Regions from separate parts of the Lactiplantibacillus paraxiangfangensis genome, predicted to be linked through region 1. Evidence: predicted binding sites of a transcription regulator. Region 1 holds the regulator's gene; each other region holds the start of a gene.
What was found. The regulator CtsR, encoded in region 1, represses protease genes until heat stress. The targets are predictions, from matches to a motif close to TTGGTCAAAAAAGGTCAAANA.

Region 1 (4,292 bases):
CTACGATTGGCGTGCACCCGTTGCTGACACTTATTACGCTAATCGGACGGGAGCGACGAGTTATCAAGCTAACGGCCGCACGATTCCGGTTACCGTCTTAAACCGGCAGCAGTTTATCATCGACCACGACCAGTTACACCAAGTGATCGAGACGCAAACGGCGATTGGTGACCCGTTGTTGTTGGCCGTTTTGGCGACAGATCGCAGCGGTGGGTTACAAGAAATTACCGCCACAATTCAGCAATCACAAAACGCCATCATTCGTGAAGCACAGCACCGCGTCTTACTCGTTGACGGGGTCGCGGGGAGCGGTAAAACGTCCGTCTTACTGCAACGGGTGGCCTATCAGCTTTACCGGCATCGGCAAGATTGGACCCCAGCGGATATTTTGATTTTAACGCCAAATACGGCCTTTAGTCGCTATATTCGTGGGGTGTTACCAGCATTAGGCGAAGCGGAACCGCTCACGGCCACTTATTTTAAATTAATGCAGGCCGTGGGCAAACGGTTTGGCTTGACCATTACATCATTAGCTGATAACCATTTGTCACAACTGGCTGAATTGCTGGCGCAACCTTCGCAGGTGACGCCAGCCGGATTAAATCCCACGGCCTACGATCGAACCGTACCGACGGACAGTTTGAATAAGCGGTTGCAAGCAGCCTGGCGCTGGCTACAGGCCACCCGGCAACTGCCCGCAGACGTTGCAACTTGGTTAGACTGGGATCAATTGGCCAAACAGTGGCAGTTGTCCGGTTTAACGGCCTATGATCGGCTTTATTTACTGATTTGCATCACTAATTATCAACAAACGACGACCAAGGGACTGTTCATTGATGAGGCCCAAGACTATGATCCCGATGTCTGGTTGATGTTAACCAAACTATTTTCAGCCGCCCAAGTGACGATTGTCGGGGACCACCGTCAGCGTTTGACCGGGCAGACACCGGATATCGCGGCCTTCTTTGACGCGTCAGTGACCTTAACCCTCAATACCAGTTACCGAGCGACCGGTGCCATTACGCAGTTCTTTGCGCAATTTGCGGGTGATTGGACTGACTTACAAGCGGTACAAGCAATCGGCGAGACACCGAAGACCTTGCCATTAGCTGATTTGGAAAATATTTTAGCAACCTTGCGCCCAACGACGAGTCAAAGCATTGGCTTGATTGCACCAACCTTAGCCGTGGCTGAAAATCTAGCACAGCGTTTTCCAGCGGCGCAACTACTAACGCCCGAAGCACCTAAAACGGTTCAACCTGGTTTGAACATTTTGCCGTTAGCCGTTGCCAAGGGGCTAGAATTTGATCATGCCATTATTTATGATTGGAACGCGGCGTTTTACAGTGAGCCACAGGTGGGACAAAATCGCCGGTACGTCGCCGCTTCCCGGGGGACTAAGACGTTGACGCTATTAACGTAATACTGATTCTAATCGCAACGAAAAACAGATTAACATGACTTGACCAATTTTTTCGGATAAAACGATGCTAAACCAGTCCAAACAATTGAAAGTAGGTAGTGAGCGTGCTATGCTGAAACAACCGTAGAGACCGCGGTAGTATGCGCTTTAAGTGAAATTCTTTGCTTTTTTCGATTATCCTCGTATAATAATAGTCAATATTAGTCAAAGATAACGAAAAGGGTGAAGCACATGCAAAGTCAAAATATCTCCGATATTATTGAGAAGTATTTAAAAAGTATTTTGGCGGACGCAGAGCACGTTGAAATCCGGCGTTCAGAAATTGCCGACCTTTTTAATGTGGTACCTTCCCAGATTAACTACGTCATTAAGACCCGGTTTACGATTCAAAATGGTTACTTAGTTGAAAGTAAACGCGGTGGCGGTGGCTATATTCGAATCGAAAAGGTTAATTTGTTGGATGATGCCGATGTTTTGGACACCCTCATTCAAGTGATTGGTGATTCAATAACACAACGGGATGCCTATGCGGTCGTGCAAAGCTTATATGAAGACAACGTGTTAAATCGCAGGGAAGCTCAGTTAATACTGGTTGCCACGGATCGTAATACCTTAGCGGTGGACGATCATGACTTGGAAAACAGTCTGCGAGCGCGTATTATCATTGGAATTTTAAATCATCTGCGTTACGAAAGTTAAAGAAAGCGAGGAATCGCAATGGATAACCTATTTACCCCAAGTGCCAAGAGTGTCCTAGTTTTAGCCCAAGAACAGGCGAAGTATTTTAAGCATCAGGCCGTTGGCACGGAACATTTATTGTTGGCTTTAGCCATTGAGAAGAATGGGATTGCTAATAAGGTTTTACAACAGTACGCCGTGAGTGAAGACGATATTCGTGAAGAAATCGAACGCTTTACGGGTTACGGCACTTTAAGCAATGTCGGCAAGGATACCTATTTGCCATATTCACCAAAGGCCAAAGAGATTTTGTCCGTTGCTGGTGATGAAGCCAAACGTTTAGGTGCCAACAAGATTGGGACGGAACATTTGCTACTGGCAATGTTATCCGATGAAAGCATCCTGTCCTCGCGAATCTTAATGAATTTGAACTTGGATTTAGCGCAAACGCGTAAGGTTGTTTTACGTAAGCTCGGTGTTAGTGACGCTATGGGCAAACGTAAGGGCAACGCGCAAGTGCGTGGCGGTGGTAAAAAGGCTGAAGGGACGCCAACTTTGGATTCCTTAGCCCGCGACCTCACACAACTAGCGAGTGAAAAGGAAATGGATCCCGTCGTTGGCCGCTCTAAAGAAGTCAAACGGGTCATTCAGATCTTATCACGGCGGACCAAAAACAACCCGGTTCTGATTGGTGAACCAGGGGTTGGTAAAACAGCGATTGCTGAGGGCTTAGCCCAAAAGATCGTGGCTGGGGATGTGCCTAGTGACATGGCGGACAAGCGTCTAATGATGCTCGATATGGGGTCATTAGTGGCTGGGACCAAGTATCGTGGTGAATTCGAAGATCGTTTGAAGAAAGTGATCGACGAAATTTACAACGATGGTCACGTCATCCTATTTATTGATGAATTACACACGTTGATTGGCGCTGGTGGTGCTGAAGGGGCCATTGATGCCTCGAACATCTTGAAACCAGCGTTAGCCCGTGGCGAACTTCAAACCATTGGGGCCACAACGTTAAATGAATACCAAAAGTACATTGAATCAGACGCCGCCTTAGAACGGCGGTTTGCAACGGTCATGGTTAACGAACCAAGCGAAGACGAAGCTGTTGAAATTTTACAAGGCTTGCGTCCGCGCTACGAAGACCATCATCACGTTAATATCACCGATGAGGCTGTTGACCAAGCGGTGAAGTTATCTAGCCGTTACATCAGCGACCGTTTCTTACCGGATAAGGCCATTGATTTAATGGACGAAGCGGCTGCTAAAGTTCGAATCGACCAAATGGACAAGCCAAACAAACTGACTAAGAATCAGGATAAATTGACTAAACTGCGGGCAGAAAAAGAAGCTGCGATTGAATCGCAAGACTTCGAAAAAGCCGCCGATATCCGTAAACAGGAAATGCAGTTGAAGACCAGAGTCGACAAGATCGAAGCTAACCGTGAAGAAGAAGCTGCTAAGGGGGATGGTCCTCGTTACAGCTTGAACGTCACGGGCGAAGATATTGCTCAAGTCGTTGCAGAGTGGACCGGTGTACCACTGACCCAGTTGCAAAAATCTGAAAGTGACCGCTTGGTTAACTTGGAAAAGATTTTGCATGAACGGGTGGTTGGTCAACCAGAAGCCGTTTCAGCAGTTTCACGGGCCATTCGTCGGGCACGGAGTGGATTGAAAGATCCAAGTCGGCCAATCGGTTCCTTTATGTTCTTAGGACCAACCGGGGTCGGGAAGACTGAACTTGCTAAGGCGTTAGCCGCCGCAATGTTTGGGTCGGAAGACAACATGATTCGGATTGATATGTCTGAATACATGGAACGTTACTCAACGAGTCGCCTGATTGGTTCAGCACCAGGTTACGTTGGGTACGACGAAGGTGGTCAATTAACTGAAAAGGTTCGTCAAAAGCCTTACTCAGTCGTTCTCTTTGATGAAGTTGAAAAGGCCCATCCAGACGTCTTTAACATTTTGCTACAGGTGTTGGATGATGGTTACCTAACAGATTCTAAGGGCCGTAAAGTTGATTTCCGGAACACCATTTTAATTATGACGTCTAACTTAGGGGCAACGACCTTGCGGGATGAAAAGTCCGTTGGGTTTGGTGCCACTGACCGGGCTAACGACTACAGTGCCGTAGCCGCTACGATTCGGGCAACTTTAAAGCAGACGTTCCGGCCAGAGTTCTTGA
Region 2 (4,292 bases), on a different contig from region 1:
TTCAACTAATTCCTTAACTTCTTCGTTAGTGACACATTCGTTAATGGCTTTGTCAGCTAACTTAGCCATTTCCTTAGTATCAATCTTCTTCATCAAGGAACGCGTCTTAAGAACGGAGGTTGAACTCATTGAGAATTCATCCAAACCTAAGCCCATTAATAATGGTACCGCGATTTGGTCCCCAGCAACTTCACCACACATACCAGTGAAGCGGCCGTTAGCGTGGGCAGCGTCAATAACGTGCTTGATCAAACGTAACAACGATGGGTTGTATGGTTGATACAAGTACGAAACGTGTTCGTTACCACGGTCCGCAGCGAATGAGTATTGAATCAAGTCGTTGGTCCCAATACTAAAGAAGTCAACTTCCTTAGCAAATTGGTCAGCCAAGATGGCAGCGGCTGGAATTTCAATCATGATACCAAGTTTGATATCATCAGCGACCGGTGTCCCGGCCTTAACCAACTTCGCCTTTTCTTCTTCAAAAATACTCTTAGCTTGACGGAATTCGTCCAAGGTTGCGATCATTGGGAACATAATCCGCAATTGACCGTAATGTGACGCACGTAACAAGGCCCGTAATTGGGTCCGGAAAATGTCGTCACGATCAAGTGAAATCCGGATAGCACGGTAACCCAAGAATGGGTTCATTTCATCAGGAAGTGGCAAGTATGGTAAATGCTTGTCCCCACCGATATCCATGGTCCGAACAATCACTGGTTTGCCCTTCATCCCTTCGACAACCTTCTTGTAGGCTTCGAATTGGGTATCTTCGTCAGGTAATTCTGGACTATTCATGTACAAGAATTCTGACCGGAACAAACCAATTGCTTCAGAGCCCGCGTCTAAGACACCGTCCATATCGTCAGGGGTCCCAATGTTTGAAGCTAATTCGAAGTGTTTGCCGTCTTTAGAAACGGTTGCTTCGTTCTTTAACTTCGCCCATTCAGCTTTTTGGGCAACGAAATCTTTAGCTTGTTGTTGGTAGTCTTTGATTTCAGCATCGGTTGGCTTTAATAAAGCAGAACCATTGATACCATCTAAGACCAGCGTATCGCCAGCCTTGATATCAGTGGTGGCCGTTTCAGAACCAACTACCGCTGGAATTTCAAGGGTTCGTGACATGATAGCGGAATGACTTGTCCGACCACCAATGTCAGTAATGAACCCTTTGACGTACTTACGGTCAAGTTGAGCCGTATCACTAGGGGTCAAGTCGTGAGCAACCACGATCACTTCTGAGTTGATCAAAGCTGGACTTGGTAAGGTTACCCCTAACAAGTGACTCAAGACCCGCTTAGTCACGTCGCGAATGTCGCCAGCACGTTCCTGCATATATGCATTATCCGTCATTGCTTCGAACATTGAAATGAAAGTATCAGTAACTTCCTTCAACGCTTCTTCGGCATTGACTTTATCATCCTTGATCTTACCTTCAATTTGTCCCAACATTTCAGGGTCAGATAAAATCGTGATATGAGCTTCAAAAACTTCCGCTTCTTCTTCGCCCAAGTTTTCTACCGCTTTGTCTTTGATGACTTTTAATTCGGCCTTGGAAGCATCAAAAGCGTCATGTAACCGTTTGACTTCGGCTTCAGTATTAGCAACCGTTGTCTTTTCGAATGACAAATCTGGATCAACTAGCATATAGGCCTTAGCAATTGCAATACCATCACTGGCAGCAATTCCTTTTAGTACCTTTTCAGCCATTATTCAGATAAGCCTTCTTTCTTCATAGTTTCAGCTAATGCTGCGATGGCGTCGGCTTCGTCGGCACCTTCAGCAGAAATAGTCACGTCGGCGTCTTTACCAACACCAAGTGACATAACGCCCATGATGGACTTTAAGTTAACTGACTTGTCTTGGTACTGCAACGTAATTTCTGAATTGAACTTACTTGCTGATTGTACCAATAAGGTTGCGGGACGTGCGTGGATACCTGTGTCTGCGATTACGTGAAATTCTTTCTTTTCCATAACTATTCGATCTCCTTCAAAGATGTAGAGTTTAAAATTGGCCCGAGTCAATTCGAGTTGCCGCCAACACGTGTACTCAAGAGCCCTTACTAATGATGATAGCAATTATCTAAATAAAATACAAGCCCTTTCATTCAAGCTAATCCTATTATTTAGATGGCTTGTCATCACTCTCAAAATGGTAAATAACTTGTCCGTCTAGGCCTGCCATGCCGATAATCCGTTTACGGTATTCATAATTCATATAGGCATCATGAAATACCATGAAGTTTTCGGGCTCAACACTAAACGACTCGCGCTGCCCAGTTCGTAAATCTTCCATCAACTGCGTATAATCCGTTGCCAAAAAATTCGCCTCCCTCAGTTATCAGCTATTTTCCTAAATTAACCGCCTAGCGGAGCTAACCCATGCCGCGTCGTGACCCGTGTCCCCTAGCCTAACATCAAGACTGGTCAGTCCTTTGACATGCAAAAATAACACTTTGTACTATAATATAGTCAGATAACGCAAGAACGTCTTTTCTGACTAGGTTTTTAATATACAACGAATCCCCTAGTGAGACAAGATATCCGTTGCAGTCATCAAGATTTCGGAAATAATTGAATCAGATTAAGGTGGCATTATTCTACTCGCGTTGCAACGTCAGCGTCCTGTTTTGAAGCTGAGACTTTTAACTTGCAACGGTCAGTAAAATCGCTATACTAATAGTCAAAGGTCAACAAAGGTCAAACAGTCTTTGAACCTTTAACTATAATCCTAATCGATTTAGTTATATTTCTGATGCGAAAGGTGTGTGACAGCATAATGCTTTGTGACAATTGCCATAAGAACGAAGCGACGATTCATCTTTATACGAACGTCAACGGTCAGCGGCGACAAATCAACCTTTGTCAAAATTGCTATCAACTGCTAAAGAATCAGGAACAGCAACCAAATAACGGAGTTGGAGGTACTGATATGGCACAAGATCCATTTGGTTTTGGTGGACTTGACGATATCTTCCGTGCAATGCAAGGTGGCGGCGTCAATCCTGACGAAGCCTACCGGCAACAGCAACAGACCCCACCGACCCAACCAGCTGGTCCTAATGGCGGCAATCGCCGTGGTAATAACAACGGCGGCGGCCTCCTCGGTCAATACGGCTATAACTTGACGGCTCAAGCCAAGCAAGGCAAGATTGACCCGGTCATTGGTCGGGATAACGAAATCAACCGCGTCATCGAAATTTTAAACCGGCGGACTAAGAATAACCCGGTTTTAATTGGTGAAGCTGGGGTTGGTAAAACGGCGGTCGTGGAAGGCTTAGCACAGAAGATTGTTTCTGGTCAAGTTCCGCAAAAACTGTTAAATAAAGAAATTATTCGTTTAGACGTCGCTTCCCTAGTTCAAGGAACTGGGATCCGTGGTCAATTCGAACAGCGGATGCAACAATTAATGAAGGAAGTTCAATCGAACCCGAACATCGTCCTCTTCATTGACGAAATCCATGAAATCATGGGTGCCGGCAATGCTGAAGGCGGGATGGACGCTGGTAACGTCTTAAAGCCAGCGTTAGCTCGTGGCGATTTCCAATTAGTTGGTGCAACTACCTTAAATGAATATCGCGACATCGAAAAAGACGCTGCCCTTGCCCGCCGGTTCCAACCGGTTACGGTCAATGAACCTAGCGTCGAAGAATCCGTTAAAATTTTACAAGGGATTCAAAAGAAATACGAAGACTACCATCACGTTAGCTACACAGTCGATGCGATCGTAGCGGCCGTTAAATTATCGAACCGCTACATTCAAGACCGGTTCTTACCTGACAAAGCCATCGACTTACTCGATGAAGCTGGTTCACGTAAAAACTTGACCTTGAAGACGGTCGATCCTAAGACGATTCAAGAAAAAATCGATGCAGCTGAGCAGCAAAAGCAGGACGCCTTGAAGAAGGAAGACTACGAAAAAGCCGCTTACTACCGTGACCAAGTTGCTAAGTTGGAAAAAGCTAAGCCAGATGAAGATGGCGATAAGCAATCAGCTGACACCGCAACGGTAACGGTCAAAGATATGGAACAAATCGTCGAAGAAAAGACCAACATCCCCGTTGGCGACTTACAGGCCAAGGAACAAGCTCAAATGAAGACCTTAGCGCCTGACCTTGAAAGTCACGTCATTGGACAGGACAAGGCCGTTGAAGCCGTTGCTCGTGCCATTCGGCGTAACCGGATTGGTTTGAACGGGACTGGTCGTCCAATCGGCTCATTCATGTTTGTCGGTCCAACCGGGGTTGGTAAGACGGAATTGGCTAAGCAATTAGCTGAAGAACTCTTTGG
Region 3 (4,292 bases), on a different contig from region 1:
TGTCCCTGCTGCGTCACCTGCATCCCCGACTTGCTTGTCATAATCAAATCAAGTTTGCGTAAGGTATCCGTTTCAGTTCGCAACGTCCGCTCGCTGACGTCTAAAGTTTGTGCTAACAACCGACGTCCAACTGGGGCCATCCAATTAATAGTACGCAATACCAAGTAACGACGACTCAGCATGTCCACCATATCTGGGGCAATTGCCTCAATCCATTGAATATCTGAATGCATGGCATCCAACCTGCTCTCTAGTGGGACGGATCTAGTCCAGCTATGTCGAATAACGACCCAAAGACTTCAAAAAACAAAGCACACAACTCAAATTTACTACGAAATCGATGTTGCATACCTCTCTTACCACAACAAGAATTATAACAGGTTCGGTTAGCCGTTGCAAATTTAACAGCGTGACTCGGTAGAACCGATTGGTCTAAATACAGACAATTACTATTATTCGGTCTTTAAGTACTGTTTTCGTTTAGACGAAGCTGGAATGTTAAGATTTTCCCGGTATTTAGCGACTGTTCGCCGGGAAAGTTCGACATTCTCTTCCTTAAGAATCTGAACTATTTTCTGGTCTGAAAGCGGTTTTTCTTTATTTTCCTGTTCAATCAGTGCAATAATTCGGTGCTGAACGTTGTCTGCCGACACTAATTGGCCATCAGTGGGACGCTTAGTGACCGCCTTGGTAAAGAAACGTTTAAGTTCAAACATTCCGAAGTCCGTTTGAATGTACTTTCCATTAATACTTCTACTGATTGTTGATTCATGGACTTGTAGTTGCTGTGCGACATCCCGCAATAATAATGGCTTTAGTTCCGTACTCCGCTCCAGAAAGAAATCGGCCTGACGTTCAATGATCGCACTTCCGACCCGAAAGATAGTTGATTCGCGTTGTTCTAGGCTACTTGCAATCCATTCATACTCAGATTTCTTTTCTTTAAGGTACTCCGTGACCTGCTGATCCCCGTGACGGTTCATTTGTTGATAGTAGTTACTTTGAAACTTTACGACCGGTTGGGCCATAGACGCCGTCCGAAGCGCCAACTGACCCTCGTGATTGGTGACAACCAGATCAGGGAAAATATAACCGGTCGTTTCTTGACCAACCGCCGTCCCCGGTACCGGACTGAGTGTCCGCACGTAGTCATAAACACTCGAGATATCAGCTAGCCCGACACCGTACTGTTTGGCAAGTTGTTCCCAGTGCCGATTAACAAAGGCCTCAAAGTTTTCTTCTAATATAATGTACGCTAAATTTGGTGCGTGGTCGTCATTCTCCGTTTGCAGCATCAGGGATTCTTGCAAACTGCGTGCCCCAACACCCGGTGGGTCAAGTTGTTGTAATAACGTTACTGCATCAAGCAGTTCGATCGACGATGCCCCAGTCTCTTTCTTTGCTTGCGCTTCATCAATTCGTAAATACCCGTTTACATCAACGTATTCTATTAAGTATAAGACGATCTTTCGCAGGGGCGTATCACGCATCGTCAAATGAATCTGATCTAATAAGTATTCAAATAACGAGTGTTGATTAGTTGTCGATACTCGTTCAATAAAATCGTTTTTAGCCGTGACGTTTTTAGCTGCGTCCAACCCAGCATGGTTCGCATTCCAGTTAGTATCAACGTCAATTAGTGGGTTTTCGAGGGCTTTTTGGGTGAGAAAGTCTCGTAATTCCTCAACATTGAACTGCAACATCTGAATCGACTGCTGCAACCGTTGAGTCATGGCTAGTTTTTGTGATTGCCGTTGTTGCTGGCGAAAGCCTTGGCCTAGTGCCATAAATAATTCCTCCCAAATAAATTTTTATTTAAAACCCTTGTGTTTTTATCCATAATCCGCTAAACTATAATATGTTGTTTAGGCGCCCGTAGTGTAATGGATCGCACGTAAGATTCCGGTTCTTGAAATGGGGGTTCGATTCCCTCCGGGCGCATGACTTAGCTGAGATTATATCTCAGCTTTTTTTATACCCAAATATCATTTTTTAAACGATACCGCTTCCACTTTCATATAGTAACGAACTTTTAAACGAACCACAAGTTTGCCACCTGGTGCGTTCACCTAATATTTAAGCTCCCCAACTTGAATATCGGCGGGGATTTAGCTATGCTATGTTTTAGGTAGGCTACCGAGACGGCCCGTGTAAAAGTGCGCGAAAAAAGAGACCGGGTCCGCCCGATCTCTAGCCGTATATGATAGAAACCTAAGTATACCACGTTGGGCAATAAAACGGTATTTTGATTTTGAGGTTTTTCTTTTGACCTTTACTGACCTTAGCGGTAAACTACATTTATATTAGCAATTAGCTAATCATTAATATTGAAACTTTAGGAGGCTAACAGTTATGTATCCAGTTCCGACAGTTATCGAACAGTCATCACGCGGCGAACGCGCTTATGACATCTATTCACGACTATTAAAAGACCGTATCATCATGCTCTCCGGTCCAATCGAAGACAACATGGCTAACGCCATCATTGCCCAGTTACTATTCTTAGATGCCCAAGATTCAGGTAAAGACATCTACCTTTATATCAACTCTCCAGGTGGGGTTGTCACTGCCGGCTTAGCTATTTATGACACGATGAACTTCATCAAATCTGACGTTCAAACGATCGTTATGGGAATGGCTGCTTCAATGGCCAGTGTCTTGGCTTCGTCTGGTACGAAAGGCAAGCGTTTTGCTTTACCTAACTCCGAAATCTTGATTCACCAACCATCCGGTGGTGCTCAAGGTCAACAAACGGAAATCGAAATCGTTGCCGAAGAAATCTTGAAGACTCGTAAGAAGATCAACCAGATTTTAGCCGACAATGCCGGTCAATCCGTTGAAAAGTTGAACCACGATACGGAACGTGATAACTACCTAACGGCTCAAGAAGCCAAGGATTACGGTTTGATCGATGATATCATGGAAAACAACAACTTGAAATAATCGAATTTTTAAACTGAACTAGCTTAGGCTGGTTCAGTTTTTTTGTTGTTCAGCACTAAACTTGTATCCGCCTACCGAGTGCCGCATACTAGCCTTATCATAACTAAAAAGGACTGTTATTAATGACAAAAGTTTACATTGCCGGTCAGCTGCCAGCTAAGGCAACCGCACTACTTGAACAAACAGCGCTCCAAATCGAAACGTATCAGGGCACGCAATTAATTGACCACGCTACCTTGAAAGCCAGCGTCGCCGATGCAGATTATCTCATCACCCCACTCTCAACCACGGTCGACCGTGACATCTTGGACCACGCCCCCCATTTAAAATTAATCGCTAACTTCGGCGCGGGGACTAATAACGTGGACACGGCTTACGCTGCCACCTTGGGAATTCCGGTCACTAATACCCCGAGCGTCTCATCGGTAGCGACCGCTGAATCGACAACCGGACTCATCATTGGGTTAGCTCACCGAATTGCGGAGGGCGACCACTTGATGCGGACCACCGGCTTTGCGGGCTGGGCCCCACTCTTCTTCCTAGGCCACAACTTGCAAGCTAAGACGCTCGGCATTGTTGGCATGGGCCAAATCGGCCGCGAAGTTGCCAAACGTATGCACGCTTTTGATATGCCAATTCTTTATACGCAACGCCATCGCTTACCAATTAGCGTTGAAACTCAGTTGGGGGCGACCTACGTCTTATTAGAAGATTTGCTCGCACAATCAGACGTGGTTTCCTTACACCTACCACTGAATAAAAATACAACGCACATGATTGACGCAACCGCCTTTAAGCAAATGAAACCAAGTGCTTACCTCATTAATGCCGCCCGGGGACCAATCGTTGACGAAGCTGCCCTAGTAACCGCACTACAAACTAAGCAAATCGCAGGGGCCGCGCTTGACGTTTACGAACACGAGCCTGACGTTGAACCGGCCTTAAAATCAATGGCTAACGTGTTGTTAACGCCACATTTAGGTAACGCAACCGTCGAAGCACGCGACGGCATGGCGACCATTGTTGCTCAAAACGTAATTGCTGCCAATCAACATCAGCCAATTCAATTTATTGTCAATGGCGTTCAAAATTAGCAAAAAAGGATTTGAGACGACGGCCTCAAATCCTTTTTCAGTTAACAACGTAGCTTGTAAGTCAGCGTTTCAATAAGTTTTTCACGGTCTTCGTTAGGTCAACGATCTGGTGCACGAGCACCACAATAATTACAATTTTTTCCCACAGCTTCAATTCTTTCATTCGTCATTCCCCCAATTAATTAGTTATTTCATTATATAACTAACCTTTACTGATATAAATAGATCAAAAAATCTGGCTGACAGTCCCGGTGT

Region 2: a site for CtsR is predicted at 2,689-2,709, ahead of AAA939_RS12560 (ATP-dependent Clp protease ATP-binding subunit). Genes of this name have one in related genera too.
Region 3: a site for CtsR is predicted at 2,263-2,283, ahead of clpP (ATP-dependent Clp endopeptidase proteolytic subunit ClpP). Genes of this name have one in related genera too.

Annotation. Positions count from the first base shown of each region.
Region 1 is NZ_BTPW01000007.1:55,910-60,201, forward strand. Features, by position in the region: gene AAA939_RS04900 (UvrD-helicase domain-containing protein) at 1-1,423, shown strand, start outside; gene AAA939_RS04905 (CtsR family transcriptional regulator) at 1,655-2,122, shown strand; gene AAA939_RS04910 (ATP-dependent Clp protease ATP-binding subunit) at 2,141-4,292, shown strand, end outside.
Region 2 is NZ_BTPW01000026.1:10,144-14,435, forward strand. Features, by position in the region: gene ptsP (phosphoenolpyruvate--protein phosphotransferase) at 1-1,710, opposite strand, end outside; gene AAA939_RS12550 (phosphocarrier protein HPr) at 1,710-1,976, opposite strand; gene AAA939_RS12555 (hypothetical protein) at 2,125-2,322, opposite strand; gene AAA939_RS12560 (ATP-dependent Clp protease ATP-binding subunit) at 2,782-4,292, shown strand, end outside.
Region 3 is NZ_BTPW01000027.1:2,996-7,287, reverse strand. Features, by position in the region: gene AAA939_RS12720 (sugar-binding transcriptional regulator) at 1-233, opposite strand, end outside; gene rpoN (RNA polymerase factor sigma-54) at 453-1,787, opposite strand; tRNA gene AAA939_RS12710 (tRNA-Arg) at 1,870-1,941, shown strand; gene clpP (ATP-dependent Clp endopeptidase proteolytic subunit ClpP) at 2,353-2,943, shown strand; gene AAA939_RS12700 (2-hydroxyacid dehydrogenase family protein) at 3,066-4,037, shown strand.